DNA from 4 places in the Sporosarcina beigongshangi genome. Region 3 is predicted to be linked to each of the others. Evidence: riboswitches for the same ligand, from Rfam matches in the RefSeq annotation. Region 3 holds a riboswitch; each other region holds the start of a gene.
The links. Region 3 has a riboswitch for cobalamin ahead of R2B77_RS05375 (ribonucleotide reductase N-terminal alpha domain-containing protein). Riboswitches for the same ligand answer to the same signal wherever they lie in the genome.
Positions count from the first base shown of each region.

Region 1: linked by a shared signal. The riboswitch ahead of cobT (nicotinate-nucleotide--dimethylbenzimidazole phosphoribosyltransferase) and the one ahead of R2B77_RS05375 (ribonucleotide reductase N-terminal alpha domain-containing protein) in region 3 are both predicted to bind cobalamin.
Region 2: linked by a shared signal. The riboswitch ahead of metE (5-methyltetrahydropteroyltriglutamate--homocysteine S-methyltransferase) and the one ahead of R2B77_RS05375 (ribonucleotide reductase N-terminal alpha domain-containing protein) in region 3 are both predicted to bind cobalamin.
Region 4: linked by a shared signal. The riboswitch ahead of R2B77_RS12495 (adenosylcobinamide amidohydrolase) and the one ahead of R2B77_RS05375 (ribonucleotide reductase N-terminal alpha domain-containing protein) in region 3 are both predicted to bind cobalamin.

Region 1 is NZ_JAWLIR010000013.1:1,063-8,899, forward strand. Features, by position in the region: gene R2B77_RS08315 (hypothetical protein) at 1-28, shown strand, start outside; gene R2B77_RS08320 (nucleoside deaminase) at 305-784, shown strand; gene R2B77_RS08325 (zinc-binding dehydrogenase) at 984-1,943, shown strand; cobalamin riboswitch at 2,147-2,322, shown strand; gene cobT (nicotinate-nucleotide--dimethylbenzimidazole phosphoribosyltransferase) at 2,403-3,452, shown strand; gene R2B77_RS08335 (ABC transporter substrate-binding protein) at 3,862-4,896, shown strand; gene R2B77_RS08340 (ABC transporter ATP-binding protein) at 4,902-5,672, shown strand; gene R2B77_RS08345 (ABC transporter permease) at 5,680-6,471, shown strand; gene R2B77_RS08350 (ECF transporter S component) at 6,593-7,141, opposite strand; gene R2B77_RS08355 (pyridoxamine kinase) at 7,350-7,837, shown strand, end outside.
Region 2 is NZ_JAWLIR010000008.1:204,286-212,122, forward strand. Features, by position in the region: gene R2B77_RS06845 (quaternary amine ABC transporter ATP-binding protein) at 1-432, opposite strand, end outside; gene R2B77_RS06850 (ABC transporter permease) at 429-1,247, opposite strand; gene R2B77_RS06855 (ABC transporter substrate-binding protein) at 1,357-2,352, opposite strand; cobalamin riboswitch at 2,781-2,928, shown strand; gene metE (5-methyltetrahydropteroyltriglutamate--homocysteine S-methyltransferase) at 3,076-5,364, shown strand; gene R2B77_RS06865 (DEAD/DEAH box helicase) at 5,485-6,921, opposite strand; gene R2B77_RS06870 (hypothetical protein) at 7,048-7,218, opposite strand; gene R2B77_RS06875 (NRDE family protein) at 7,559-7,837, opposite strand, start outside.
Region 3 is NZ_JAWLIR010000006.1:182,076-189,912, reverse strand. Features, by position in the region: gene R2B77_RS05390 (betaine/proline/choline family ABC transporter ATP-binding protein) at 19-1,149, shown strand; gene R2B77_RS05385 (ABC transporter permease) at 1,146-1,799, shown strand; gene R2B77_RS05380 (glycine betaine ABC transporter substrate-binding protein) at 1,772-2,689, shown strand; cobalamin riboswitch at 2,860-3,041, shown strand; gene R2B77_RS05375 (ribonucleotide reductase N-terminal alpha domain-containing protein) at 3,255-5,111, shown strand; gene mdh (malate dehydrogenase) at 5,493-6,434, opposite strand; gene R2B77_RS05365 (BMC domain-containing protein) at 6,464-6,805, opposite strand; gene R2B77_RS05360 (EutN/CcmL family microcompartment protein) at 6,780-7,082, opposite strand; gene pduL (phosphate propanoyltransferase) at 7,099-7,837, opposite strand, start outside.
Region 4 is NZ_JAWLIR010000026.1:52,168-60,004, forward strand. Features, by position in the region: gene R2B77_RS12480 (bifunctional adenosylcobinamide kinase/adenosylcobinamide-phosphate guanylyltransferase) at 1-97, opposite strand, end outside; gene R2B77_RS12485 (pyridoxal phosphate-dependent aminotransferase) at 79-1,158, opposite strand; gene cbiB (adenosylcobinamide-phosphate synthase CbiB) at 1,145-2,101, opposite strand; gene R2B77_RS12495 (adenosylcobinamide amidohydrolase) at 2,101-2,871, opposite strand; cobalamin riboswitch at 3,087-3,239, opposite strand; gene argS (arginine--tRNA ligase) at 3,385-5,052, opposite strand; gene R2B77_RS12505 (DUF1934 domain-containing protein) at 5,049-5,480, opposite strand; gene R2B77_RS12510 (transglycosylase domain-containing protein) at 5,765-7,822, shown strand.

The sequences.
Region 1 (7,837 bases), on a different contig from region 3:
TGTGTCGTTGGAAGGATTTTTATATTGAAGATGTTATAAAATGGGGACAGTCAGTAAGAGTCTGGTTTTACTGAAATTCTATTTTAGAAGTTGTTTATTTGAACTCTTTTAGATTCTATAATATAAGCCTTTAATCAAATAACGCATATAAAACGCTAGGCAGCTCCGGTATGATAGATGTATCAATCAAAGGAGTGAATCGAGCAAGTTCGATTCAAAATCTGAGCTACTGTAGAACTTGATACCAAAAATGGTGAAGTCCATAAAAATTATATAATGATAACCCAAAAGGAGCGATGCCCCAATGATTAATAAGACGGACATCAAGCATTTAGAGCGTTGTCTAGAACTTGCAAAGGATGCGTTACATATAGGAGACGAGCCATTTGGTTCGATTCTTGTTTCAGCTAGCGGGGATGTGCTGAAAGAAGATCATAATCGTGTTTCAGGCGGAGATCATACCCAACATCCTGAATTCGCTATCGCACGTTGGGCTGCTGAAAATATGACACCTTTAGAAAGACGTCAAGCGACGGTCTATACATCTGGGGAGCATTGTCCGATGTGTGCGGCAGCTCATGGTTGGGTGGGATTAGGCCGTATTGTGTATGCGAGTTCTTCTGCCCAACTAGCTGAGTGGCTACAAGAAATGGGCGTCCCGGCATCTCGTGTTCGCAATTTACCTATTCAAGAAGTTATTCGAGATATAGAAGTAGATGGTCCGGTGCCGAGGCTTGCAGAACAAGTATGGCAGTTACACCGACAGTTGCATGAAAGAAAGTGACTTTTGGGGTGGACGCTATTTTTTCAATATGCTTAGACCACTTCACAGGCAGATAGTGACACCTTTTCGACAAAGATCCTAGTTTATTGACAAGTAGTAGGGCGAGGAGTAAAGTTTTATTTGTAAGATACTTTAAATTCAAGTTAGTTGTAATGAGTTTTTTATATGATAAAGAAAAAACAATTTGGAGGCGATAGTTGTGAAAGGTTGGCTATTTTCAGGTACGAATAAACCGCTAGAATTGATTGAAAAAGAAGATCCGAAAGCAATCCCAGGTCAAGTTGTTATTGATGTGAAAGCTGCTGGTCTATGTCATTCGGACGTTGCAGCATTAGAAGATCCAGGTTGGATGCCACTATTCCCGAATGGTCCTGTTATTATGGGGCATGAGTTTGCAGGGATTGTTATTGAAGTGGGTGAAGGTGTTGAAAATATTAAAGTTGGGGACCGTGTTGGGGTTAACCCAATGGACCGAGCAACTAAAATAACTGCTGGGTACAACTATGATGGTGGTTATGCGGAAAAAGTCCGTGTACCTGAACATCAATGCGTAATCATTCCTGAAGGTGTTTCCTTTGTAGAAGGTGCAGCCTCTACAGATGCAGGAATCACAGCTTATCGTGCTCTGTTTAGTATTGGACAAGCAAAAGAAGGTACGAAGTTAGGCATTGTTGGTATCGGTGGACTTGGTCAATTTGCCTTACAAATGGCACTCATTAAAGGTTGCGAAGTATATGCAACAGACGTTTCTCCAGAGGCTCGAAAACTTGCTGAAGAATTAGGAGCTACTAAAGTTTATGACACAATTCTAGATATGAAAGAAGCAGAATGTGATGTTATTGTTGACTTTGCTGGATTTGGACAAACAACTTCTGACTCACTAGAAGCTGTAAAAGTACAAGGAACAGTCGTAATTGTGGGTATGGGTAAATTGGAATCTACGATTAATACGTACTTAATGATTACAAAAGAAATTAAACTTTTGGGCAGTAATGGTGGATCAGTAGAAGACTTAAAAGGTGTGTATGATTGCTTTGCTACAGGTAAAATGAGTCCAAACCTTATTACAATTCCATTTGAAGAAGTTGATAAAGGTATTGAAAAGCTGAAAAATCATGAAGTTAAAGGCCGCCTAGTAGCTATTTTTGACGAAGAATAAAAATGTTTTATTGATCAGGCATCCAAGTTGCTTAAGCGACCTGGGTGCCTGATTGTTTTTCTTTTAACAAGAACAATCATCTGGTAAGGATATCATTCAATCGTGTTTATTCGAATGACTCCTATTTTTCAATATGATTAGAACACTCATTACATTCTCAATTGAATTTGTCAGCATTCTCCTATATGATAAACGTAATAGAAAGTTAAATAAAAGCAGTAGGTGCCCTTAGGGGAGAATAGGGAATGAAGTGAAAGTCTTCAGCGGACCCGCCACTGTAAAGGGATGTTTTATTTGGAATGCCACTGGAAGTGATTCTGGGAAGGTAAATAAAACGATGACCCTGAGCCAGGAGACCTGCCTATTTGCTTATTATTTATAGACGATGGAAAAGTCTGTAGTTTATTTACTATGTAAATAAACTGCAGGCTTTTATTTTTTTGAAAAGGAGAATGAAAAATGCGACTGTTAGAGGAAACGATTCAAAGGATTGAAGGATTGGATGAAGTAATGATGGAAAAGGCGAGAGAGCGGGTAGATAGCTTGATTAAGCCACCTAAAAGCTTAGGAAGATTAGAGGATATTGCTATTCAATTGTCTGGAATTACGGGGAAGCTTTATCCTGTAGTTGATCAGAAAACGATTATTACGATGGCGGCGGATCATGGCGTTTATGAAGAAGGGATTTCCGGTAATCCACAAGAAATCACATGGGCACAAACGTTACTTTTTGCAAAAGGATTACCAGGTGTATGTGCCATAAGTCGGGTTTCTGGGGCGAAAGTGATTGCAGTAGATATTGGGATTAAAGGTGACATTCCAGAGGATGCTGGTGTGTTCAATAGAAAGATAAAACATGGGACAGATAATATGGTGAAAGGTCCTGCGATGACAAGAGAAGAGGCGGTTAAATCGCTAGAGGTTGGGATTGAAATGGCCAATCAGGAAGCGAAAAAGGGCGCTAATTTGCTGGGAACGGGTGAGATGGGGATTGGGAATACGACGCCTAGTACCGCTATTTTGTCAGTTTTGGGCAATTGTGATCTTTTGGAAATTACGGGGAGAGGCGCGGGAGTTGGTGAAGGAGGAATTGAGCATAAAGTAGCAGTCATTCGAAAAGCTATTGAGTTGAATAAGCCGAAGCCGACTGATGGGATCGATGTTCTTGCTAAGGTTGGAGGGCTGGAAATTGGCGGTATGGCAGGGGTAATGCTTGGGGCTGCAGCCAATCGAATTCCTGTCGTTATAGATGGCTATATTTCTACAGTAGCTGCCTTAATCGCAATAGCCATTGAGCCGAAAGCGAAGGACTATTTCATCGCTTCTCACGCTTCCCTCGAACCGGGCGCGCGACTGGCCAATGAACTGCTAGGAATCGAACCGATGTTAACGATGGACATGTGCCTCGGTGAAGGTTCAGGAGCAGCTTTAGCGTTTCCGATTATAGATGCAGCCGTCAGTATGATGGCATATATGGCTACTTTTGCTGAGGTAGGAATGGAGATTTAATCGAATTTCTTCGTATGCAAGTAGCAATATAAAAATAAAAAGCTTGACTTCTAGTTTGAACATCAGTAATATTCAAAACAATTACTTTTGCGCAAAAGATAATGAAAACTACTAAAAAAATTAAATATAGTTGAGAGATGGTCCAGTAATCATATTGTGAGCAGCAACCAGAGACTGAATGGTAAGTGTGAATTCAGGCAACAATATGTATGAAGTACGCCATCTGATTTACTCAATTGCTAATGAAGTGGATGAGCGGTCTAAAATCGGTTCGTCAATTTAGGGTGGTAACGCGGAGAGCTCCTTCGTCCCTTTCCAAGGGATGGTAGGGGCTTTTTCTATACCCATTTTACCTAGATCCAGCCGCATTCGTAGTGGCAATTATATCAAAAATTAGGGGGAACATGATATGACAAAAAGAATGATCATTACACTTATTTCAGTCCTTTTATTAGCATTTGGACTAGCCGGCTGTGGGAAAGACACAGATGCTACATCCGCTGAACAAACAGCAGTTGAAATTGGAATGTTGAAATTGACGAGTTCCGCACCTTTATTTATCGCACTTGAAAAGGGGTTCTTTGAAGAGGAAGGCCTAGATGCTAAAGCGAAATGGTTTGAAGCGGCGCAACCGATATCAGTTGCAACGGCAGGTGGGGATGTCCAAGTGGGCGCGACTGGTATTACGGCGAGCTTATACAATATGGTGGCTAGCGGAGAAGAGTTAGTCATCGTTGCGGATAAAGGAAGAGAGCAGGAAGGTTATTCTTCTTCAGCTGTATTAGTCCCGAACGACTCTGCTGTAGCAGCCATCGAAGACTTAAAGGGAAAAAAGATTGGGATTACACAAACCGGGTCAACTTATCATTATATGGCGGGTAGACTGTTGGAGGTTCATGGTTTAACGACGGATGATGTGGAGCTCGTTCCGCTAAATAGTATTCCAGGCCTTATGGAAACATTACAGAGCAAGCAAGTGGATGCCATTTTATTGAATGAACCAAATGTTTCTCGAGTAGTAAGTGAAGGATATGGAAAAGTGATTTCTCATGTAGGAGAGGAAATCGAATATCAAACGTCGGGAATCTTTTTCTCGAAAGATTTTGCGGCTAATACGGACGCAGCGACAAAGTTCTTGAAAGCTTATGCAAAAGCGACTCGCTACTACTATGACGCTGTGCTCAACAAAGTCGATGGTGAAATTGTGCCAGGCGAGAACTATGAAGAGGTTGTACAAATCATTGCAAAATACACGGACCAAGAAGAGGAATTGATTAAAAAAGGACTTCCTTACATGGATCGTGATGGGAAATTACTTGCTTCAGACATCCAAACGCAAATTGACTGGTATGCTAAGCAGCAATTAATTGAGAGCTCAATTAATTCAACGGAGATTGTCAATGGAGACTTACTTGAAGAAGCATTGAAACAATTAGGGAAGTGAAGTAAATGAAGATTGTCATTGAAAATGTAGGTAAAAAATTCACGTCTGCGAAAAAAGAAGAAGTGACGGCACTTGAAGATATTAACTTCTCGATTAATGAAAAAGAATTTGTTGTTTTAGTGGGGCCAAGTGGCTGCGGTAAATCAACATTATTGAATATTGTTGGTGGACTCTTGTCACCTTCAAGTGGTTCTGTGTATTTCGAAGGCATGATGGATAAGGAGCCGAATTTGGCGATTGTTTTTCAAGAAATTGCCCTACTCCCTTGGCGCACGGTGTACCAAAATGTGATTTACGGTTTAGAGGAGAAGAAGGTTAGTAAACAGGAGCTAAAAGAGAAGGCTGATTTTTATATCGATATGGTTGGTTTAACGGATTTCAAAGATGCTTATCCAAAACAATTGTCTGGGGGCATGAAACAACGAGTTGGTATTGGTAGGGCACTTGCGGTTGAGCCAGATTTACTGCTAATGGATGAGCCGTTTTCTGCTTTAGATGCCCAAACAAGAACATTGATGCAAGAAGAGCTGTTAACCATTTGGAACCGCACGCAGCTCAGTACACTTTACGTGACGCACAATATTCAAGAAGCTGTGTATTTGGCTGATCGGGTCATCGTTTTGTCCAGACACCCCGGCCGAATCAAAAGTATTATCGATATTGATTTACCGAAAATGGGTAGAGGCGAAGAGCAGCATAGGGAACAATTTGAACGGTATGCTGATGATATCTGGCAGCTCATTCGTAATGACGCTGTCGAAGCACTAAAGGAGTGATAATGGGATGGCTGTACATAAACAAATGATTACGAATCGTGTCGCATTTCTTGAGAAAAAAGTCCCGTTATATGCTTCCGTACTAGGGTTAATCGGTTTGCTCGTTTTATGGGAAGTTATTTGTAGCACGAAAATCGTTTCACCACTTTTCTTACCTGCACCGACGGCTATTGTCGTGACAGGATGGGATATGCTCATCAGTGGTGAAATTACTCGAAACCTTGGTCCCAGTCTTTACCGGATAGGGGTTGGCTATCTGATTGGATCAGTTGTCGGTATTTTAGTTGGGCTTATTTTAGGCTTCTCCAAATGGGCGGATGCAATCGGAACGCCGGTTGTCTATGCCATCTACCCGATTCCAAAGATTGCCCTGCTACCACTTTTCGTCCTTTGGTTGGGCATTGGTGAATTGTCAAAAGTAACGATTATTGCATTAGGGGTCTTTTTCCCAGTAGTCATTAACACATTTTCAGGTGTTAAAAGCGTTGATCAAATACTGATAAAAGCCGCGGTGACCTTTGGCTCCAATCATTTTAACGTCATCCGAAAAGTCATTTTGCCAGGTGCATTACCTATGATTTTTGCTGGCTTAAAGCTTGCGGCAGGAACGTCCCTTCTATTACTAGTAGCGGCAGAAATGATTGCAGCTCAAAACGGGATCGGTTCCATGGTTTTACACTATGGGAACTTAATGATTACAACGAAGCTTATGGTAGGCGTATTAGTCTTGTCACTGCTTGGTTTAACGTTTAACCGACTGCTTCAGTGGCTTGAAAATAAACTCCTACCTTGGAAATGAAAACATTTTTCCATGGGTAAACTGTAAACAGACGCTTCTATAAAAAAGCAATCTTTCATTTGATGGTAAATGAAAGATTGCTTTTAACATTTTTGTTCTCTCCATACTCGCCTATTACGTATCAAAACTTCCTTTTGAAATAAGGCGTTTTTTTCAACATGATACATACCGGAATCGCAATTAGTAAACCGACAATGTTTTGGATAATGTCACCTGGAACGGATGCCATTGGTGCAATCCAGTTATTGTACATGATGCCTTGCCCAATATAGTAAACTACCATCATCACTGGCATTGACAAAACGGCTGCTAAAATGTTTAGTCCAACATTATCGCCTCGATGTCCCTTCGACCAAGCAATTTTCCCGACGATGAGTCCTTGTAATAAGCGGGAGATAATGGTCGTTGGCGCCCAAATTGCCCAGCCACCTAAGATATCGAATAAGCCCATCCCGATTGCGCCGGCAAGTGCCCCTTTTTTAGGTCCGAATAAAATAGCTGCCATGAACAGCATGGATGTCCCTAAGTGAATCAGTCCACCTTGCCCGATGGGTAGCTTAATATTGATCATTGTGGCGACGAAAATAAGTGCAGCTAAAATTGCGGTAATGACTAAATCAAACGTTTTACTGCGCGTTTTTGTATAGGGTTGATTTTGAATATTTTGCATGTTGATCATCCTCACTATAATGAATTCTTTGATAGTTTTAACTTTAGCAAATGGCTGACCATTGTAAAAGTGTCAATTTAGTAAAATTGTTAGAGGTCAGATTGATTTCCTATAAAAATAACTACTGGAAGCTGGTGTATTTCTGCGGTTGCCTACTTATGATAGGATGAAGAGAATACAAGTGAGGATTAGGTAGGTGGAGAGTACGATGAAGAAAGTTGCAGTAATCCAAGATATGTCATCCTTTGGAAAATGCTCGTTAACGGCTGCAATACCTGTGCTGTCAGTGATGGGTGCTCAAGCAGTGCCGTTGCCAACCGCGATTTTTACGGCGCAAACAGGATATTCGAGCTTTTATTGTGAGGATTTAACGTCAAAAATGGACTTCTTTGTGGATGAATGGAGAAAGCTGGGGGCTACCTTTGATGGCATTCACACGGGCTTTGTGACGGGACAAGAGCAAATCAATAATATATTTCAATTTTTAAACGTGTTCTACTCAGATGAAACGACACTGCTTGTCGATCCGGTGATGGGGGATATGGGCGAAGTGTATAAAATGTTTACGGGCGATTTGCTGGATCGTATGAAGGAACTCGTGAAGAGTGCAGACATTGTTACGCCAAATGTTACAGAGTGCTGCTTGCTTACAGGTTTGTCGTTTGAGAAGCTACAGAGCTATCAAGACGAATCAGA
Region 2 (7,837 bases), on a different contig from region 3:
AATTTGTCTACGTTCCGTTTTGTCAATTCCTCTTATTTCTAAACCATACTCGATATTTTCTAAAACAGTCCGATGACTAAATAACCCGAAGTGCTGAAACACCATGGCGATTTTTTTCTGGCGGTAATATTTCAATTGTTGTTTGTTATAGTCTACAACATTTTCACCATCCACATAAATGGCTCCAGATGTCGGCTTGTTTAATAAATTCAAGCAGCGAATCAAGGTCGATTTCCCACTTCCCGACAGACCCATAATGACAAATGTTTCACCTTCCATAATTTCCATCGATGCATCATAAACCCCAACAGTATGACCTGTATCTGCCAATATTTGTTCCTTTGAGACACCTGCCTCTATTAAAGGAATCGCTCGTTTAGGTCTTAATCCAAAAATCTTTGAGACGTTTTCAACTTTTAATTTCACAGTCATGCCACATTCCTCCCATGTCTCTGAAGGCGTTCAGCAATTCCCGCAGTAATTCGGTCGATAATAATAGCTAGGAAAACAATACTAATTCCTGCCTCAAAGCCTAGTGAAATATCAATTCGATTAATCGCATAAAGTACTCGTTCACCAAGTCCTTGTGCGCCAACCATCGATCCAACAACCGCCATTGCTAAGGCCATCATTGTCGTTTGGTTAATGCCTGCCATAATCGTTGGAAGCGCTTGCGGTAACTGTACTTTGACTAACATCTGCATAGTCGATGAGCCAAATGATTGTGCGGATTCCACTACTTCCTCATCAACATTACGAATTCCCAACTCTGTCAATCGAATGACAGGAGGAAGGGCATAAATAATTGTTGCAATCACTGCTGGTACATTTCCCAATGGAAAAAAGAAAATAACAGGGATCAAATAAACAAAACTTGGCATAGTCTGCATCGCATCTAATATCGGACGCATAAAGGCAGACATCACTTTACTGAAGGCAGTCAAAATGCCCAGTGGTATACCAATTGCAAGGGAGAGCAATACGGAGATTAACACAATTGATATTGTAGTCATCGTTTCCGGCCACAGATCAAATGTACCAATAAGGAAAATAAAAAAGGAGAATAGTAGTCCCCCGTATATAGAAGTAAAATACCATCCCAATACAAAGATGATGATGATAAATACCCACCACGGAATTGAAAGGAGCGCTGATTCAAGCCCCTTAATTGTAGTTGAAGCAATGACAAAAATAAAATCAAAAAATGCACTAAAGTTTTGTGCTAAAAAATCTATGAACTTTTCCACACCATTACCTATTGGTATACGTATATCGGGAAATTCAATCATAAGGTTGGGACTGTTCAACAGACAGCCGCTTCCTCACCTCTTTCTTTTTACGTTGAGTAAAATATCATTACTGTAAAGCTTTTTTCACTTTTTCTGCCACATCATCTGGCACCCATGTTGTCCAAAGATCTTCATGTTCTTTCATCCACCATTTAGCCGCTTCTACCGGTTCAGCTTCATTTTCATTCATATAATCAAGAGCATTCTCAGTCAATTCATTGCTTGTTTGGTAGTTACTTAGGAAGTCAACAACATCCTTTGCCTGAGTTGGTAAATCTTTATGGACCGCAACGACAACATCATTTGGCGGGAATTCAGTTCCCTTTGTTTCTTCCCAAATCGTTTCATCGTACGCATTATCAGCAAGTAATGTTAAGTCATAACTTGCAGTCACCCAGGTTGGCGACCAATAATACCCTACCCAGGGCTCACCATTTTTGTATGCGCCTGCTAGTGATGCCACAATTGCAGAATCTGATCCTGGTGCTAGGTAATTATATTGCTCGTCCAAGCCATATGCTTGTAGCTTGGTTTCTAAATGTTCACTAACCGCCCAGCTAGAAGGAGCACCAATAATACGACCTTTAGTCTTATCTTCCGGATCTTCGAAAATCCCGGGATACTTCGCTAAATCTTCAACCGTTTCCAAATCTGGCGCGATTGCCTCAATCCCTCTTTCTGCATCTCCTTCAATTACATATGTTGGTACGTATAACCCCTGTGAATTGTCAGCGAAGTTAGTAGAGACATTAACAATGTTTCCTTTTTCAATTGCAGCTTCATAAACTTCTTTAATATTATCTGTCCATAATTCCATATAGACGTTAATATCTCCTTTTTCCAATGACTGAACCGTTGCAGCCGTCGTACCACTTGTTACTTCCGTATCATAACCATAGCCTTCCTCAATAATGAGTTGCGCAATACTATTGTGGACACGAATGCTATCCCAACCAGCATCAGCAAACTTAATAACTTTAATGCTGTCTTTACTTGCCTCTCCACTACACGCAGAAAGAATTAAAAGCATACAAAACGAGAGAAAGATAGTAATTTTTTTCATAAGAAATTGTTACCCCTTTTCATCTTTTTTAAATTAGACGGTGTAAATACACTTCCCTCCTAATTGTTCAATTTATTTTGGTTCCTATTCCTTCAAATAGAATAGATAAACCACAAAAAATCTACCTATCTAATTTATAGTTTTTAATAATACAGGAGTTTCCAAGTCATTGCAAACTCACTTCCACAATTTTTTATTAATAAAACAGTTAAAATCAATATGGAAAGGCATGATATTTTTTAATAAATTAATTAATATATTTATCCAACAGAAGAGACCACAAATATAAATTCACTGTAGAATGATGCTCCTAATCTGCTACTTGACCTGTCAATATGTTAATACATTTGAACCATCTGATGATTCTTTATATTCTGTTTGACAGAACAATAGATACATGATAGCTTTGAACACATCGACAATCATATAGTAAAGCAATAGAAATAGGTGGTCTGGTAATTTGTACATTTGCCAGATCTTAAAAGTGAAGCCGGTGAAACGATAATCCGGCGCGGTCCCGCCACTGTAACAGCAATTTTGCTGAAGCCAGATAACTGCCTCTTTTTGCAACGCTCTACCCTACGGTCGATAGGGAGTGTTAGGATGACAACGCATCTATTTTATTTCTGCGCGTAAACATTTCTAACTTTCGTTAGAAGTGTTTTTTTATTCCTTAATAACACTTCTTTACTTCATAAAAAGAGGAGAGGAAACGATTTGTCAATTGTCAGCAGTACGATCGGATACCCATATATCGGGGGTAACAGGGAATGGAAAAAAGCGCTTGAGGCCTTTTGGGCTGGGAAGTTAGAGGAAAGCCTATTCCTAGAGGAAATTGAAAAACTTCGGTTAGAACGCCTTCAAAAACAAAAAGATGCGGGCATTGATCTTATTCCTGTCGGTGATTTTACTTTGTACGATAGGATGCTCGATACAGCTGTCATGTTCGGCATGATCCCTGAACGCTTCAATTGGTCTGGCGGCGATGTATCGCTCGCAACCTATTTCTCGATTGCACGGGGTAATGACCAAGCCGTTGCATCAGAAATGACGAAATGGTTCAACGCGAACTACCACTATATTGTGCCAGAATATAGTCAGAAAAAACTAGTACTCACAGAAAATAAACCCCTTACTGCCTATCTCGAAGCAAAAGAGAAGTTGTCGATTGATGGCAAGCCTGTTTTAATTGGCCCATATACATTTTTGAAACTATCAAAAGGCTATGCGAAAAAGGATATTCCAGCGTTCATTTTGCAATTGATTCCTTTATATAGTCAGATTCTTAATGAATTGGCAGATGCCGGAGCTCAGTGGATCCAGCTTGAAGAACCAATTCTATCTACATCATTAACAAAAGAAGACATTCAAACTGTCATCGAGATTTACAAACAGCTAAGTGTAGCCGCTCCAAATGCCAATATTTTATTACAAACGTATTTTGATGCCGTTGAGCACTATAAAGAAGTTGTTGCTTTACCTGTTGCCGGAATTGGTCTTGATTTTGCACAAGGTACTGAGAAAAACCTTGAACAATTACAAGCGCACGGATTCCCAACGGACAAAATACTCGCTGCCGGTTTAATCGATGGACGCAATATATGGCGTGCGGATTTGCAAGAAAAAGCTGCATTACTCGATACAATAACACAGCTCGTGCCAGCAGATCGCATTTGTGTACAGCCCTCGAGTAGTCTACTCCATGTTCCTGTTACGATTCAGTCTGAGGTAAAGCTAGACGCAACGATTAAAGCTGCTCTTGCTTTTGCAGATGAAAAACTTGTAGAAGTGACAACACTAGTAAAAGGTGTGCGTGAAGGGAAACAAGCTATTGCTGATGCAGTGACTGAAAGTATAACAGCACGTCAAAATCTGGCGGACTTACCTGCAAGAAATCACTCTGACTTACAGCAAGCTGTGCAAAACATCAGCGAACAAGACAGCAAGCGAAAATCGCCATTTAAAGAACGTCGTGATAAGCAGCAAGAAACATTCAATTTGCCGCTATTACCAACAACAACAATCGGGAGCTTCCCACAAACACCGGAAGTTCGCCGTGCACGAACAAAATGGCGTAAAGGCGAGTCAACAGATACACAATACCGTGACTTCGTCCAAGAGGAAATCAAACAGTGGGTTGCGATTCAAGAAGAAATCGGACTGGATGTCTTCGTTCACGGTGAATTCGAACGGACAGATATGGTTGAGTATTTCGGGGAAAAATTAGGCGGCTTTGTCTTCACTGAAAAGGCTTGGGTTGTTTCCTACGGCTCGCGCTGTGTCAAACCACCGGTGATTTACGGAGATGTGACATTCATCGACCCAATGACTGTGGAAGAATCCGTCTATGCTCAATCTTTAACTGACAAGCCGATGAAAGGAATGCTGACAGGGCCTGTCACTATTTTGAACTGGTCATTTGTGCGCGATGATATTTCACGTAAAGAAGTTACGTATCAGATTGCACTTGCACTTCGTAAAGAAGTTGAAGCATTGGAAGCTGCCGGTATCCACATCATTCAAGTAGACGAACCTGCTCTTCGCGAAGGCTTACCACTTAAAAAATCGGAGTGGAGCAATTACCTAGAATGGGCTATCAATGCCTTCAGACTGGCAACTGCATCCGTACAGGATACAACGCAAATTCATACGCATATGTGCTACTGTGAATTCAACGACTTCATCGACTCCATTAGCGGACTTGATGCAGATGTTATCTCCATTGAAACATCACGAAGCCACGGTGATCTTGTTTCTGCCTTCAATGACTTCTCCTACGACAAAGGCATTGGCCTAGGCGTCTATGATATCCATAGCCCACGGGTACCTGAAGTCCAAGAAATGGTCGACGTTATCGAACAAGGACTAGGTGTACTTGAACCAAACCAATTTTGGATTAACCCCGATTGCGGTTTGAAAACAAGAAAGCATGAGGAAACAATTGCCGCATTGAAAAATATGGTCGTTGCTACGAATAAAATGCGCGAACGCTACGCTATTTTGCAGAAGTAATTGATGAACTCGCGAGTAATTCAGACGAACGCGCTCATCCTTTCATAAACTCACATTGAAAAACCAGCCTTCCCCCATTTCAAACCTGAAATGGAGGGAGACTGGTTTTCCTCTTTGCAATCATTTATTCGCCTTATGCACCTTCAATAACTTCCCTTTCACCGTCGTCGTGCGCATCGCATCTAAAACGAGCTTACCCTTACCATTTAGAATATCCACATACGACTCCGTATCCTGGATTTTAATGATACCAATATCCTCGCCCGTCACACCAGGAATATTCGTAATAGTACCAACGAAATCAAATGCCCGCAGTTTCTTCTTTTTACCACCATTAAAATATAACTTCATAATATCTTTACTGACAAGCTCACTTTTATCTCTTTTTAACTTAGGCAATTGATCCATTTTTTCAATGAACGCATCCTTCATAGCCTCAACAGCTTGCTTAGATGGCGCATTTCGTTGTGGAATCTCAAAACCAATATAGGCTTCAATGTCCGCTAAGAATTTATCTTCATAAGGTGTGACGAATGAAATCGCCTTCCCTCTTTTACCCGCACGCCCCGTTCTTCCTACTCGGTGCACATAACTTTCATTTTCCAGCGGTATATCGTAGTTAATGACATGCGTAATACTATCAATATCAATCCCACGTGCCGCTACATCTGTCGCTACTAAATAACGGAACTCCCCACGCTTAAATGCATCCATCACTGCAAAGCGATCTTCCTGCATCATGCCACCATGCAGTTTATCACAAGTGTAAAAGAACTTCTCAAGTTGTTCTGTAACGGTATCCACCTGATCCTTCGTTCTGCAAAAGATTATACAGCTATCTGGATTCTCAACAACTGTCACATCGCGTAAAAGATCAAACTTCTGCTGCTCCTTGACAATAATTAACGAATGATCAATTTGATCCGTTAACGTAACCGTTGACGCAATCTCAATGCTTTTCGGATTGTCCATATATTTACTGCTCAATGTCGCTATTTTCTCAGGAAGTGTCGCAGAAAATAACATAGTCGTTCTATTTTTCGGCAACTGACTAATAATCGCCTCGACCTGATCGATAAACCCCATATTCAACATTTCATCGGCTTCATCTAATACAAGATATTCAATTTTCTCAAATGCTAGCGTCCCGCGCTCAATATGATCCAATACACGTCCTGGTGTGCCAACAACGACATGGCATTTTTGCTTCAACTCTTCCTTTTGATAAGCAAAGGGATGCTTACCGTAAACAGCAGCCGCTTTCACACGCTTAAAACGACCAATATTCGTAATATCTTCTTTAACCTGATCAGCCAGCTCTCTTGTCGGTGTTAAAATAAGCGCCTGCGGTTTATTCTCATCCCAATTAACCATTTCACAAATCGGAATGCCGAATGCCGCCGTCTTACCACTCCCCGTCTGCGATTTTACAACTAAATCACTACGGTCTAACGCAGCAGGAAGTACCTTCTCCTGCACCTCTGTTGGAGATGAATAGCCGAGCCCGTCTAACGCTCGTATAATCTCACTACTTAATCGATAATTTTGAAATGACATTGTATCTACCTCACATTCTCCGTACATTATCCCATGAACAGGTTATATACGTAAGTATAGAGATTATTATGATTTTGCACAAAAAATAAGCTGCTATCCGAAGACTGCAGCTCATCTTTAGAAGCTCTATTTATACGTTCGCTCCGATTCACTTTTTTGTCGATCATTTTGAGTCATCGGCTCTTGCTTTGGATTTAGATTACCAAGTTCAGCTAACTCCAGGGAGATTTCTTCCTTCATCTTACTCGTTTTTTTCCTTGAAGCCGCCGCACTTTGTTTTTCCTCTCTTTTTCCCACAATAAAACCTCCCTTACCAACAATGTTGTTTCCTATTACTATGGCTTAGTTCTTCATTTTAATACTTATAATAAAATGAAAAGTATCGACAAATACAATTTCACATTGTATTAATCGATACCTTTCATTCACTGCATTCTGCGATACGCTCTACGTTCCGCATACTCAGAACATGGCGCACAAAGCTTAACCTTCTTCCCCTCTGGATTTCTGAATAAACGATATGGTCCTGCTTTCCGTTTGCATATCGAGCATTTTGAACTAAGAAAACTAAACATAGATATCCCCTTTATTTATATGCCTTATCTACATAAACGATCATTTTAATCCGGATGTATAATTAGAAATCAAATCTCACTTCATCCACTTCAACACCTTTTGAAAAACTTCGTTCCACGAAAGTAATACTATTATCATAACCAACTAGAACTACAGTCGAACAACGTGTTCCATAATTCGGGGTCTTAATAAAAAGCGGCGAAAGCATCCGTTCAAGATCCATTCCTACACCTGTATCTGGTAACAGCTCGTCTGAAGCAATTTCCGTATCGTGTAAAATATCAAATAGCGCATCTGTTTCAATCACTTCATGTTGCTGTACATAATTACGAAGTCTCTC
Region 3 (7,837 bases):
AAACTACAGGAGGTACGTATGCTAAAATTTGAAAACGTAAGCAAAGTGTATGGTGATGGATTCCAAGCTGTAAAATCTGTCAGCTTTGATATTCAGCAAGGTGAATTTCTCGTGTTGATTGGACCAAGTGGTTCGGGTAAATCGACAACGATGAAAATGATTAACAAGATGGAACCACATACAAGTGGAACGATTTCTATCAACGGCAAAGATATCAATTCCTATAATCCGTCAGAATTACGTAGAAACATAGGCTATGTCATTCAACAAATTGGTCTTTTCCCCCACTATACCATCGAAAAAAACATCGCGATTGTTCCCCAACTAAAAGGCTGGAATCCTAAGGAAGTCAAAGCCCGTGTCAACGAGCTTCTCGATTTAGTCGGTCTTGATCCAGACATATTTGCCACACGCTACCCAAAGGAGCTTTCAGGTGGTCAACAGCAACGTGTTGGCATCGCAAGAGCTCTTGCAGGCAATCCCGACATCATCTTAATGGACGAACCATTCAGCGCATTAGATCCACTAACACGCGATCAACTGCAAGCAGAAGTAAGTGCATTGCACAAAAAGTTGAATAAGACATTTGTTTTCGTGACACATGATATGGACGAAGCGTTAAAAATGGGCGATCGTATTGCTATTATGAAAGACGGTAAGCTTCTACAGTTGGACACTCCAGAGAAATTACTACATGAACCAGCCCACGGCTTTGTAGAGGAGTTCATTGGGAAACATCGAATTACCCAAAATCCTGAACTCATGCCAGTTACCGAAATTATGTCGGAATCGGTCGTTACCTCTCTTCCTCAACGCTCTCCGGAAAAAGCACTTTCTCTTATCCGGCAGCGCAAAATTACAAGCCTTATTGTGGTCGATGATGACAATAAATTACTCGGAATTGTTTCCGCGTATGATTTGATTAAAAAACTAGATACTATTCAAGCGATTGATGAAATTATGGGGTCACGGGAGCCGTTCTTACACGAGGAAGCTACCGCTAAAGACGCTATTATTATGATGGATAACGCACCTTTAGGTATTATTCCAATCGTTGATAAACATCAAAAAATATTAGGTGTCGTGACACGAGGTTCACTGCTATCCGCTATGTCCAGCCAGTGGACAGAAACGGAGGAAAGCCAATGAATAACTTAACAATTTGGGAACAACTCGCTCAACAATCACAAATGAGATGGAAAGAAGTGCTTGAAGCAACTTCCGTCCATATTCAACTTGTATTTTTCTCGATGCTCATTGCCATCGCTCTTGGGATTACGCTCGGTATTTTGATTACTCGTGTTCCAAAACTCACAACAGTCGTACTTGGCGGTGCTGGTGTCATGCAGACGATTCCAAGTCTTGCCTTGCTCGGTTTCATGATCCCGATTTTTGGGATTGGTGTGAAAACGGCAATCGCGGCACTATTTCTGTACTCCTTGTTGCCAATAATTCGCAACACGTACGCCGGTATTAAAGACGTCGACAAAGCGACGACTGAAGCGGCGAAAGGAATGGGCATGACAAGTATGCAAATTCTATTTAAAGTGGAACTGCCATTAGCCCTTCCTGTCATTATGGCTGGTATTCGAACTGCCGCGGTCATTAACGTCGGGACAGCAACACTGGCAGCATTTATTGGCGCAGGTGGACTTGGAGATTTCATTTTCCTAGGTATTACACGTGGCATTGATGGTTTGATTTTACTTGGCGCAATTCCAGCTGCACTTCTTGCGATTGTACTTGAAACCCTCTTCGGTGCAATTGAAAAATGGACAACGCCGGAAGGATTGAAGTAAGTATGAAAAATAAATTCATCGTATTGATGCTGACACTACTTGTAGCCAGCATGCTGTCAGGCTGTATTTTCATCGAAAAAGATTCACTAACACTAGGCTCTCGAAACAATACAGAAAGCATTATTTTGTCCCATGTTATGGGGCAATTAATTGAACATAAAACAGATATTGAAGTCGTTTACAAAGAAAATCTCGGCGGCTCGAACGTCGTCTGGAATGCTATGTTGAATGGTCTCATCGATGTCATACCCGATTATACCGGGACAATTGTCGTCAACTATTACCATGAAGATCCTGGCACGGCCGAGGAGACACTCGCGACTACGAAACGACTTGTCAATGAAGATGGCATTATCGCCTTCGACACATTTGGCTTCAATAATACGTACACATTAGCGTTAGATGAATCAAAAGCCGAAGAACTTGGCGTCAAGACGTTCAGCGACTTCGCCAAAGTTTCCGAAGACTTCATACTCGGTGCTGTCTTTGAATTTATTGACCGACCAGACGGCTTGCCCGGCTTTCAGAATGAATATGGCTTGAAATTTAAAGACGTCAAAGGAATGGACCATGGTATTATGTACCGTTCCATCGGCGCCAAAGAAGTCGACGTCATCAACTCCTACACAACAGACGGTCAGTTACAGGATTACGACTTGCGCGTATTGGAGGACGATAAATCCTACTTCCCGCCCTACCATGCACTGCCGCTTGTACGAAAAGAAACACTTAAAGAGTACCCTGAAATTGAAGAGGTACTCAAGCAGCTAGCAGGCATGATCGACGAAGAAGCGATGCAGAAAATGAACGCTAAAGTTGATAATGAAGGCATGATGGTTGAAAAAGTGGCACAGGAATTTTTGATCGAGTCAGGGTTAATTGAAGAATGACGAAATGCGGAGCCGCACCTCTTGTTGAAGGGGTGCGGTTTTTTCACAGCGGTACGGGCGTTATGACCGGCATGAGCCACCTTATGACCGCCTTGCAAAATTGCCCCTTCCTCCTTTACGTTTTGCCGGCTACATGGTAGTGTTAAGTTAGCAAATTGTACACACTATATAGTTATTGAACGATGAATGGGTACCGATATCGGTTTAAAAGGGAATCCGGAAAATCCGGAGCTGTCCCCGCAACTGTTAGCGCTGACGACCGCCAAAGAAGCCACTGTGGAAATATCCATGGGAAGGCTGGCCGGAAGAATGAAGCGCAAGCCAGAAGACCTGCCCTCCATCGTCAAGCGACACTTTCTTCGGGGGTTGAGAGGTGGAAGCGAGCAGGTTCCCGCCATCAATCTGTCGTTCTGCGACTATCTTAAATGATGTGGACGGCCCTCTTCTGTTTCCAACGAATGATCCATGAGCAATAGCTCTACCGAAAAGGTAGAACTATTGCTTTTTTGTTTTGAAGAGCGAATTCAGCTTGATTCTGAACAACAATCATGGAAGGAGACAAAAAATGTCTAGCCAAACAAAACAGCAAGATTTATTAACTGAATTATCCATGGATTTTGGGACGAAGGCAGTAGCCTCTTTATTGGAAGAAAGTACATTATGGATCAAAAAATTCCCTAACGGCAGCCACGCAGATTGGTCGAAATCAATGATTTCGCACGCTCTTAGCCAATTGAGTGAGCACGAACCACACTGGACCTTTATCGCAACACGAATTCATCTTCATGACCTCTATACTAGACAGCGTGACTCGAACATTTACACGGATTTTGCGACACATATTACTCGGCTGGTAGCACTTGGTTCGTATGACCCGATTTTAGTTGAACGTTATTCACAAGAAGAGCTTCGGTTTATTGGGAATTTGATCGCCCCGGAACGCGACAAACTATTCAGTTACAGTGCCTTGCAAATGATGATGAGTAACTATATTACTAAGGATACGGACAATGAACCTGTTGAACTTCCTCAAGAACGATGGCTCATCATCGCAATGATTCTGATGCAAAATGAGACAGAGCAACGGCTTGAAAAAATAGCAGAGGCCTATTGGGCAATGAGTCATCTATATATGACTGCCGAATTACCGAGCTTGCTGAACGCTGGAAAACTTCAAAAACAGGGTGACAACAAGCAAACAACATTTACTAGTTACCTAGATGTCCACCACATTGATATTTTCAAGTTTCTTGATGGTACGACAGGTGACAGAGTTATCTATATCCCCGACTTATTTATGGAACAAGTTGAATCCCGTGGCAATTGGTATTTGTTCGACCCATATGAGGTGCGGGCGGTTATGGGGTATTCCCTTGAGGATTTTTATGATGAACAGAAGGGGGGAGGCTCATTCCGTGAAAAATACATGGCGTGTGTGAAACATCCCAAACTTAGCAAAAAGACCATTTTCGCTATTGACCTTATGAAGCAAATCATGCATAACCAACTGACAACAGGCTTTCCACATATGTATTATAAGGATGAAGTCCAGCGGAAAAAAGTAAATAAACATGTAGATAAATCTGAAGTCAGGATTGTCGCTACACAACCAACTCAGCTTACCCATTCGTCCATCAACCTTGGCCGCGCGGTGCCTGCTGGTGTATTGGAGCGTCTCATCACAATTCAAGTGCGTATGCTCGACAATGCCATTGACCTAAACATTCATTCAACACCAGAAGATATTCATTTTCGTGGTCTACAACTCGGCACAACGGGCTGGCACCACTTACTTGCTTTATCTAAAATCCGTTGGGAATCAACAGAGGCAGTAGCATTCGCCGATAAATTATATGAGAACATCGCCTATTTAACGATAGCTGCTTCGATGACGCTTGCTAAAGAAAAAGGAGCTTATCCACTATTCAAAGAATCAGACTGGCATAACGGAGCGTATTTTGAAAAGAGGGGATACCATTCAAAAACGTGGCAATCACTTCGGACAGATGTTGCGTTAAACGGGGTGCGGAACGGCTCTATGACAGCAGTAGCATCCCATTCATCGACAGCGCCCCTAGCAGCTACTACCATCGGCGTTGAACCTATCACTCAAAAATATTATGTGGAAGAACAGCTAGATGGAGCCATTCCAGTCATTGCACCCGATTTAAATCCGGAAACGCGTTGGTTTTATAAATCAGCCTATTTCATCGACCAACAATGGACATTGAAGCAAAATGCAGCCCGCCAACGTCATATCGATCAATGTATTTCACTCAACCTATACGTGCCGAATACCATTCAAGCGACTGAACTACTCGCCCTGCATATAAGCGCGTGGAAAAGCGGCCTGAAGATGACAGGCTCCATCCAGTCGCATATGAATTCTCCCTACTTTTTGAACAATGCTATTTCTATTTAAACGAATCAATTTCATAATAGAACTTTTAAGCAAATAACACGAACAATGTTGATTTCCGCTTCAGGCGGACGCTTTCCGCGGGCACGGCTTCAGCCAATCGAACAGCGTAGGGTTCGATTTGCCGTATTTCTGCGTTCTTTGCGGAAATTAAGGCATCCTGCTCTCAACGCTTCGCTTTTGTTCGCAAAAGCCGTTCTTCGTAACGGCTTTCGCTGGAGTCGCCGCCTTACGCTCCAATCAACAAGATTACAATATCATATTGACGAACACTAAATCGGATTGATAAATAATTATTCGTCTTTTTAACAGAAATAAGTAATTATGAAATTGATTTAAACAAAAAAAGTGAGCAACTATGCATAATAGTTGCTCACCTTGTTCTTAACGATTGCAAATGTCAATGACTGAACGAACTGCCTCTGCCGATTTATCAAGCGCTATCTGCTCTTCATTTGTCAGCGGTAGTTCAATGATACTTTCGATTCCATTGCCACCAATCACAGTAGGGACGCCTAAATACAGCCCATTGTAGCCGTATTCACCCTCCAAATAAGCAATCGAAGGCAATATCCTCTTTTTATCCTTAATAATTGCTTCTGCCATTTCGACGAGTGAGGCTGCAGGTGCATAATAGGCACTTCCATTGCCAAGTAAGGAAACAATTTCCCCTCCGCCTTTTCTTGTGCGCTCCACAATTGCATCAAGACGATCCTGTGGTATGAGTTTCTCTAAAGGTATACCACCAGCATAAGAATATCTAACGAGTGGCACCATATCATCCCCGTGCCCCCCTAAAACAAACCCCGAAATGTCTTCCACTGAAATATTTAACTCTTCAGCAACAAAGGTATTAAAACGTGCTGTATCCAGTACACCCGATTGACCAATTACCCGATTTTTAGGGAATCCAGTCGTTTTATAGCACACATAGGTCATGGCATCTACCGGATTACTTAAAATGAGAATTGTACTTTCTGGTGCATATTTTTTCACTTGCTCAGATACAGCACGCATGATTTTCGCATTCGTCGTGACAAGGTCGTCTCTACTCATGCCAGGTTTTCTTGCGATCCCCGCAGTAATGATAACCATGTCCGCATCTTGTATATCTTCGTAATTTGACGTTCCCGTAATTTTCACATTAAAACGTTGAATAGGTCCCGTTTGAAGCATATCCAACGCCTTTCCTTTTGTCGGGCTTTCTTGTTCAGGAATATCGAGTAAAACAATATCCCCCAATTCTTTTTGTGCTAACAGTAAAGCTACAGTGGCGCCGGTATATCCCGCACCAATGACGGCGATTTTATGTCTTCGAAAAGCCAACTATACTCACCCTTTCACACGATTATTCCTCAGTCTTTTTTCGGCGTTTGTGCTTTAGCAGCAGGTGCCGGTTTGGATTTCGTCTGTTGTTTTTTCGGGTCAAGAGGTTTAACCAAATTATAAACGGACTCATCCGGGCGCGGAATGACGTGTGATCCTAACAGCTCTCCTACACGCTTGGCAGCTTCACGACCAGCCTCGACAGCGGCTTGCACAGCGCCTACGTCACCTTGAACTAGAACCGTTACAATTCCACCATCCACGAACTCTTGTTTAATGAGCCTTACATTGGCCGCTTTAATCATTGCATCTGCCGCTTCCATGGAACCAACTAATCCTTTTGTTTCAATCATTCCGATCGCTTGACTCATCAATTTCACCTCTCTTCACTTCTGTTGAATCAATTATTCCAATCACTACTGCATCAATCGGAATAGGGTTATCTTTGTCAATATAACGTGATGAACCCCCACTCGTTACAATGACTTGGTCACCGATTCCGGCACCGAGTCGATCGGCTGCGACGAAGTGGGTTCTAACCGCATTTCCATAGGCATCCTCAGGTTGAATAATTAACAGCTTCACACCTTGCAGTCCTTCTTCTTTACGTGTCGCCCAAACGTTGCCAATCACTTTTCCTAGACGCATAGTCTATCACCTTTTTCTATTTTCTAACGGAAATAGATTTACCTAAATCTCTAGCTGTATCACGTGCAAGTGCTGTAATGATTGTACCTTTTTCCACGACAATTTCAGATTCTTCAATATCTCTGACATCATCATTGGACAGTAATTTCTTGGTAAAGTTATACTGCTTGTTAACAATACTCTCAGGAGCTCTATGCTCCTCTACTACTTTTCGGTTAGCCTCACCAGGACGAACAACATAACCAATTGTCCCCTGTGTAATTAAACCCGCATTGGCCTCATCTGTATCGATATGCATTTCTAAACGATAGCGCTCGGAAACTCTAATCTTTACATTCTGATAAGCAATTGGTCGTATACCAGCTGCTTCTACCGTTACATAATCGCCATCCTGTACACCCAATTCCGTAGCATCCTGGGGTTGCATATGAATATGTGCTTGGGCAATGATTAAGCCCTCCTCGAGATAAAGGCTTGCCTTTGTCCCGATTAACGTAAATGCTCCTGAACCTGCAATATTTCCAGATTCACGGAGCGGTGCTTTAATGCCGAGCTTCATAGCATCTGTCCAGCTGACTTCTGCTTGCGTCAACGAGCGTGCAGGACCAAGTACACGAACACGTTCAATGCTCCCTCTTGGTCCCGCAATGACTACTGTCTCATTCGCAGCAAATTGGTTTGGTTGGGACAAATCGGATTTCTTTGTCAACTCATACCCTTTGCCAAACAGTATCTCCACATGTTCTTGCGACAAA
Region 4 (7,837 bases), on a different contig from region 3:
CATTTTGCTGCACTTCATTAACGAGTAATCGTTCCGCATAGCCACTTTTCCCACTACGAACACCACCACTTATGAACGTCAGTTTTCCGCGAACCATCGCTCCAGCTCCTCTGTCAATACAGCCATATCCGCTTCATTTTTCATGCCAATTCTGAACCAGCGACCGTCCATACCACGGAAATTCTCGGAGTGCCGGAGCACAATCCCTCGTTCTACTAAATCCAAATAGAGCTTGTTGGCATCTCGACCTTGTCCTACCTTAAACGTTAGAAAATTCGTCACAGAATCCGTCACCGTACAGTTATGCGACTTGAGAAATGAGGTAAGCTGTTCACGTTGCCGATTGCTATGCTGAATCGCTTGTTGCCTAAATGATTCTTCCGGTAAACAAACCGCTCCAATCCGAGCCGCCATGCCATTGACATTCCAATGCGGTGCCAGTTCTTTTATGCCCTCAATCACGGTTTCATTCGCAACAACATAGCCAAGCCGGATGCCGGGAATGGCGTACATTTTTGTCATGGAACGGACAATGATGACATGTGGATTTTCTTTAATTGCCGAGATCAATGACAGCTTTTCATCGACAAAATCAATGAAGGCTTCATCCAACACAATGTCACAACCCACATCGGCACCATAACGAATTAAGTCTGTTAACTCCCGGCGTTCAGGCATCATGCCCGTCGGATTGTTTGGTGTACATACATAAAGAACTGCAGCCGATACCATCGCTTGTTTGATCTCATTCAAAGGCAGCTTGAATCCGTCTGTTTCTGAGGCTACGACGCGGATGACATCAACATTTTTCGCATGCAATGTCGCTTCATATTCCGAAAATGTCGGATGGACAACAATCGCCCGTTTGCCTCGATAACGTTCTGCGATAAGCGCCAGCAGCTCCGCCGCCCCGTTGCCGACAAATAGCTGCGACTTGGAAACGTTGTGAAAATCAGCGACTGCCGATATAAATGGCTCTCCGGCTGGATCAGGGTACGCCCCGATCTCTGCCAATAAATTCGGCCACATCACACGAACTGCTTGCGGTGGACCCGCCGGATTCACATTCTCACTAAAATCCAATACACGCGCTGGCAAGTCAATGCCTAGTCGCTCATAGACATGATGTGGGTTAGCACCGTGTTCAGGCAATTGCATAGAAAAACACTCCAATCACAGTGAGGACTAGCCAAAAAGTAAAGGCAACAATATGCATTTGCCTAATCGTCAATTTAATATGTGCTGCTGCAAGTGGGACTGTGCCTGGTCCAATTTCCGGCCGCTCAGATACCTTGCCACGATATGTACTTTTTCCACCTAGCGTCACGCCTAATTGCCAAGCCGTCGCCGCTTCTAAAAAACCACTGTTCGGGCTTGGATGTTGCCTAGCATCCCGGTTCCAACCTGCAAAGCGCTTCATCAAGCCTAGCTTGCCTTCATTTGGAGAATAAAAAATAATGAGAAAGCCCGTAATCCGCGCCGGAATGAAATTCAAGACATCATCTGCGCGTGCAGAAAATTTGCCGAACTTTTCATAGCGCTCATCCTTATAACCAATCATCGAATCAAGTGTATTGACCGTTTTATACAACCATAAGCCTGGGGCACCGAGTAAAAACGCCCAAAATAACGGTGACGTAATGCCATCTGCCGTATTTTCGGATACTGTTTCAATAACCCCACGCGCAATGTCATTTTCCTGTAGCTTGTCAGTATCACGTCCGACAATCCACGCTAATTTTTTACGCGCTTCCGGTAAATCATTCGCAACAAGCGGCTCGTAAACGCTTAATCCTGCATCACGTAAACTTTTTTGTGCCAGTCCAATTGCAATCAGAATGGCTTCCACAATAATACCGACAAATAAATTGATTTGATAAGCGAATGCGACAATGATGAAGACCATTATAAAAACGATTCCGACTATACTAAAGAGCGTTAGTGCCCCTTTCCCAGTGCGAAAACGTCCTTTATTCAAAAGGGATGTCAGCTTAGAAATAAACGCTCCTATCCAGCGAACAGGATGTGGCCAGGTCTGTGGATCACCGATTATTCGGTCCAGTAAAAAACCAATCGCAATCGCAATAAAATGTGCAGGTATCACGTTGTCCACCCCTTTGCTTGTTTATAGGCACGAATTGCTCGAGCAGTACAATCATAGACCCCATGACCAATCAATTTGCCTAGTGGCGTAATGGGCCCTGCATAGGATAAATATTCGCCTTGCTGCGTTGCCGCTACAAGCAAGCTGTCCGTTGACGTGCCCGTCGCAATAGTACCTGTCAGTGGGTCTTGAATGGCTTCCGTTTGCATCGCCTTAGCTTTAGCTTCTGTCGCAGTAATCATTGCTTGAATAAATGCCTCGTCGGATAATGTGCCATTGATGATAATCCATGTATTAATCGTGCCGATGCGTTGCTCCCGGTCGCGGGTAAGTGCTTTCGACACGTCAACCGCATTGCCAATTCCAGCCGTCACCGCGATTAAAACCGTACCAAAATCACCTTGGTACGATTCCACTTCCACATGTTCTGTCATCACCGCTGTCATCATGCCAACCGTCTCCATGCCATGAAAACCCTGCCGCTCTAAATAACTAGCCATTTCGGCTTTAGCATCATCGTAAGCGTAATTGGCGTCGACATGACGATTGACAAATGCACGATACCAGCCAGTTCCCGCATTATGCACTGCAGAGGACATTGTTTTCAATGGACCAGCCGTCCGTAAAGAGACGTAGTCCGATGACACTGTAAAATCATCGACGGTCACCGTAAATGGAGTCGTTTTTTCTTTCATATCAGCAAATGTGACAGACTTTACTTCAGACTTCTTGCCGTTGCCACCTATTAAATTATCCCCTTGTAGCATGTCACATTGCCCCTTTTCTTCGTTATTGCGTCTAGATTTTGAATGGCGTATCGAACAGAAAAGGTTCAATTTCTACGTTTCCCGCAAAAATTAAAGCATTCATCTATCCTTTTTTTGTTCCAAATAAAAATCCTCCGTATGAGTACGGAGGAATGTTTAGTAAAAATGCGGACGCATTAATGCACCGATTTCCACCAAGCCTATCCTCGTAAGCAACCGGTTTTTTCATAAAGGCAGGTCTCCTGACTTGTGTGCATATCGTTTGACGACAAGCTGGCACTTACAGTGGCGGGACCGTGTCGGACTTCAACCGACTTCCCTTTTAACCTCGTTCTTAATGGCGAGGCACCTTTATGTTTGGCTATGTAATTTCTATATCTTTTAGTATACTACAAGTTTTGAAGGTGTCGAGAGGAGACAAAAGTTATTGGTGCTCGAAGGCGAATTATTACTTTCCCCCCCAAAAAAACGCCACACCAAGGAAATATATCCTCAGTGTAGCGGCCAATCCAGTTACATTTTTTCCGGTGCTGAAACACCAATTAGTTTTAATGCGTTGGCAATTGTTGTGCGTGCTGCTGTAATGAGTGCAAGCCTTGCTTCTGACAAGTCTTGATTTGCAGGGTCCAACACTTTTTCGGCGTTGTAGAAGCTATGGAATGCTGCCGCTAGTTCTTGAATATACGTCGCGACACGATGCGGTATGCGCAATCTTGCAGCATCACTGACCACTTTCGGGAAGTCTCCAATTTTCTTCAACAATTCCAATTCTTTTTCAGCTTGCAATAAAGAAACGTTAGCCACTGATGTAGCTAGGCCTGTTTCTTCGGCTTGTCGCAAAATCGAAGAAATCCGTGCGTGTGCATATTGCGCGTAATATACCGGATTTTCATTGGATTGAGAAATGGCCAAGTCAAGGTCAAAGTCCATTTGTGAATCACCTGAACGCATAGCGAAGAAGTAACGGACTGCATCCAAACCGACGTCTTCTACGAGCTCACGTAAGGTAACTGCTTTCCCTGTCCGTTTACTCATTTTGAATTTCTCGCCGTCTTTATACAGCTGAACCATTTGTGCCACACTTACTTCCAATGTATCGCGGTCATAGCCAAGTGCTTCAATCGCTGCTTTCATCCGCGGAATATAGCCGTGGTGATCGGCGCCCCAAATGTTAATAAGCTTGTCAAAGCCACGGAATAATTTATCTTCATGATAAGCAATGTCAGGCAATAAATACGTGTACGTGCCGTCGTTTTTAATGAGCACACGGTCTTTGTCATCTCCAAATGTTGTTGAACGGAACCATGTTGCGCCATCTTCTTCAAAAATATGCCCGTTTGCACGCAATTTATCGAGTGCGACATCGATTTTACCGTCTTCATATAATGAGGTTTCCGAGAACCATACATCAAATGATACGCGGAAATCTGCGAGGTCCTTCTTCAATTTCGCCAATTCAAAATCAAGTCCGTACTTACGGAAATAGTCATAGCGCTCTTGTTCAGAAACGTTGACGTATTTATCGCCAAATTGTGCTGCTAGTTCTTCCCCGATGCCTACAACGTCTTTCCCATGGTAGCCATCTTCCGGCATGTCTTTGTCTAAACCGAGTGCTTGGAAATAACGCGCTTCAATGGAGTAGGCAAGGTTATTGATTTGATTACCAGCGTCGTTAATATAATATTCGCGCGCGACATCGTAGCCAGCAAAATCAAGGACATTACTCAAGGAATCGCCGAGTGACGCACCTCTTGCATGACCTAGATGCAAGTCGCCAGTTGGGTTAGCTGAAACAAATTCGATTTGAATTTTTTCATTGGCACCAGAGGTTGAGCGACCATAATTTTCACCTTGCTCAAGAACCGTTTTGACGATGTCGCCTAGGTAATCTGTTGCTAATTTGATGTTCATGAAGCCAGGACCCGCAATGTCAACCGATTCAATGGATGTTGCTGACGTGTCTAAGTGTTCCAAAATCGCTTCTGCAATGGCACGTGGTGGTTTTTTCGCCAATTTTGTCAACTGCATCGCAATATTCGTTGCGTAATCTCCGTTGTCTTTACTTTTCGGTGTTTCCAGCATAATGTCTGGTATTGCTGCCTCTTCTACAAGCTCTGCCGCAATAACCGCTGCGCGCAATGCCGATTTCACTTCCTGCTCAATTTGTTCTACTGCGTTCATAATATTCCCTCCGTATATGTAATGGTCAATTCGTATGTCCCGAGTAAAGATCCTTCTGCATGTAGCTCGTATGCGACATGGAATCGCCCTAGCTGTTCATTAAAATCAAGGTGAGTCGTTTTGACGAGTAAATTAAATGACGCAGGACCATTGCCATAATTTCCTGGCCGTTCACCTTTTGAAATGAAAGGCAACCGCATCTTGACTGCGCCACTACGGAAGATCAGTGCGTCCTTCGCACCCATTTTGACCGTTGTCAAAACAAGTTGACCATTTTGTTCCTCTTCATATTTCAAGTAATGGATCCCTTTTTTCTCAATGAGCTGACCAGCTAGGTTCATCTCATAGCTCTCCTGATCCTGTCCGGGATGTCGGATTGACGAATGGAGCTGGATATCCACCTTGCGTACTCTATCCTGCGTTTCCATACGCTCACCGTCCTTTTCCTTTTGTCTAGACTCCAGGCGCCAGTCGCTCGAGTCGCTTCAGACTTGCTGATAAAGGCAAAAAGCACCTTTATCAGCAAGTCTTCCAGCGCTTGTCGCGTCTAGCAGGCGCCCTGCGCTTTTCTTAAGTACATCTTTTTATTATATCCTGTTTCCTTGCTAGATTTCAATCTATCTATAGCGATCGATGTTTTTATGTTCACCCCGTTTAATCTCTTTCCATGCGTCACATACTACACTTAACAACATCGACGGGACGGGATTGTATGCAACGGGTAGTGTATTTAAAAAAGGTAAAGAGACGCAAAGCTATCAAGCGGCTACTACTGCTCTCCGTTACGATGCTAACGGCGGTGCTAACCGTTTTCTTATTGCTTCGCTTATATGCGCAGGTAACGGGAGCGCCTTCTTTAAGCGTGCCAAAAGCTTCCGTCTTTCTCGATAAGAATGGCAAACAAATTGGCGATCGCTTCACAGCTGAGCGGCGTTATTGGGTTGATCTTGACGATATGTCTCCCTTTCTAATTGATGCGGTCATTGCGACGGAAGATAAAAATTTTTACAGCCATAATGGCTTTGATTACCGACGGATTGCAGGAGCTTTGCTGAAGGATGCCAAGGCTGGACGCAAAGTCGAGGGAGCTAGCACAATTACCCAGCAATACGCTAAAAATTTATATTTAACGTTTGAAAAGACATGGAAACGGAAATTTGACGAGGCACTCTACGCGTACCGAATGGAAATATTTTATGACAAAGATGTTATTTTAGAAGGCTATATGAATACCGTTTATTTTGGCCATGGTATGTATGGTGTCGAGGCAGCTAGCAAATTTTATTTTGGAAAGCCTGCGAAAGATTTGACGCTAGAAGAATCTGCCGTCATCGTAGCGATTGCCAAGGGACCTTCGATTTATTCACCTATCGAAAATCCGGAAAGATCGGAGGAGCGGAAAACGCTTGTCCTTTCTCTTATGGAAGCACAGGGATACATTACTGCACGGCAAGAAGAGCGGGCAAATCTTGAACAAATTACATTGAAGACACGTGAATGGGCAGATTCGAAGCGCGTTGCACCCTACTTTTTGGATGAAGTATGGCGAGAAGCAGAAAAAGTACTCACTGCCAAGGGACGCTCCCCTGCTGAAGGTGGCTGGACTATCCGCACAACATTGGACCCACATCACCAGCAAAGTGCGGAGGAAGTAATCGCTAAGTGGATGCCAGACAATGATTTACAAGTTGGCTTTATGTCTATTGAACCGGAAACTGGCTATATCACGTCACTTGTTGGTGGGGTTGATTACACGGAAAGCCCATTTAACCGAGCAACACAAGCAAAGCGTCAGCCTGGTTCTGCCATGAAACCTGTGTTGTATGCCGCGGCACTTGAAGAGGGATTCAATCCACTCACATTTTTATCGACTGAAAAGACTATCTTCACTTATGATGAAGGACGCTCAACATATGAACCGAGCAATGTTAACGGTAAGTTTGCTGGGCATCCTATTTCACTTGCACAGGCACTCGCCATTTCTGATAATATTTTTGCAGTCAAAACGCTCGAAGAAATTGGCTATAAAAAGTTTAGTAAAATGGCAGAAAGGTTGGGCGTTGACGCCACATTCCCTGAATCACCTGCTGTTGCGCTCGGCACATCAGACGTCACACTGTCCGATATGACAAGCGCTTATAATCGAATTGCATCAGGTGGCACCGAAATTAAACCGATGACGATTCTATCCATTGCAGATTCCGAGGGCAAAACGGTGTACGAGCATCCAAAACAAAGCAAGAAGCATGTAATTTCTGAACAGGATGCATCTGTTCTTACCCATTTAATGACAGGCATGTTCGACCCTGTATTCAATGATTATTCTTCCTCCACGGGACTTTCCATGCGTCAAAAACAGACACGGCCCTATGCGGCGAAATCCGGATCAACGATTTCTGATCAATACTTAATCGGCTTCACACCTTCGCTAACAGCGGGAATTTGGACAGGCTTTGACGTTGGTAAACAGTTAGCCGATGCGCAGGATAAAGCTGCTTCCAAAAAAATATGGATTGATTTCATGGAAACAGTGCATAGCGGTAAGCCGGCCGAGCCATTCATCCCCCCAGAAGGAGTTAATGGAGTCATCGTCGATGTGGAAACAGGCGGCATCGCGGTAAATGAGTGCGAAAAACAGCGGCTCGTTTACGTCAAGGAGAAGGATATGCCTCAAAGATTGTGCACAGACAAAACGTTGAGAGAGCAGCGATCATCTGGCGAAGGTGACAGCGATAAGCTCGAACTATTTCCGTTTTCGTTTTTTGAGTGAGTCAGTGAAACTTTG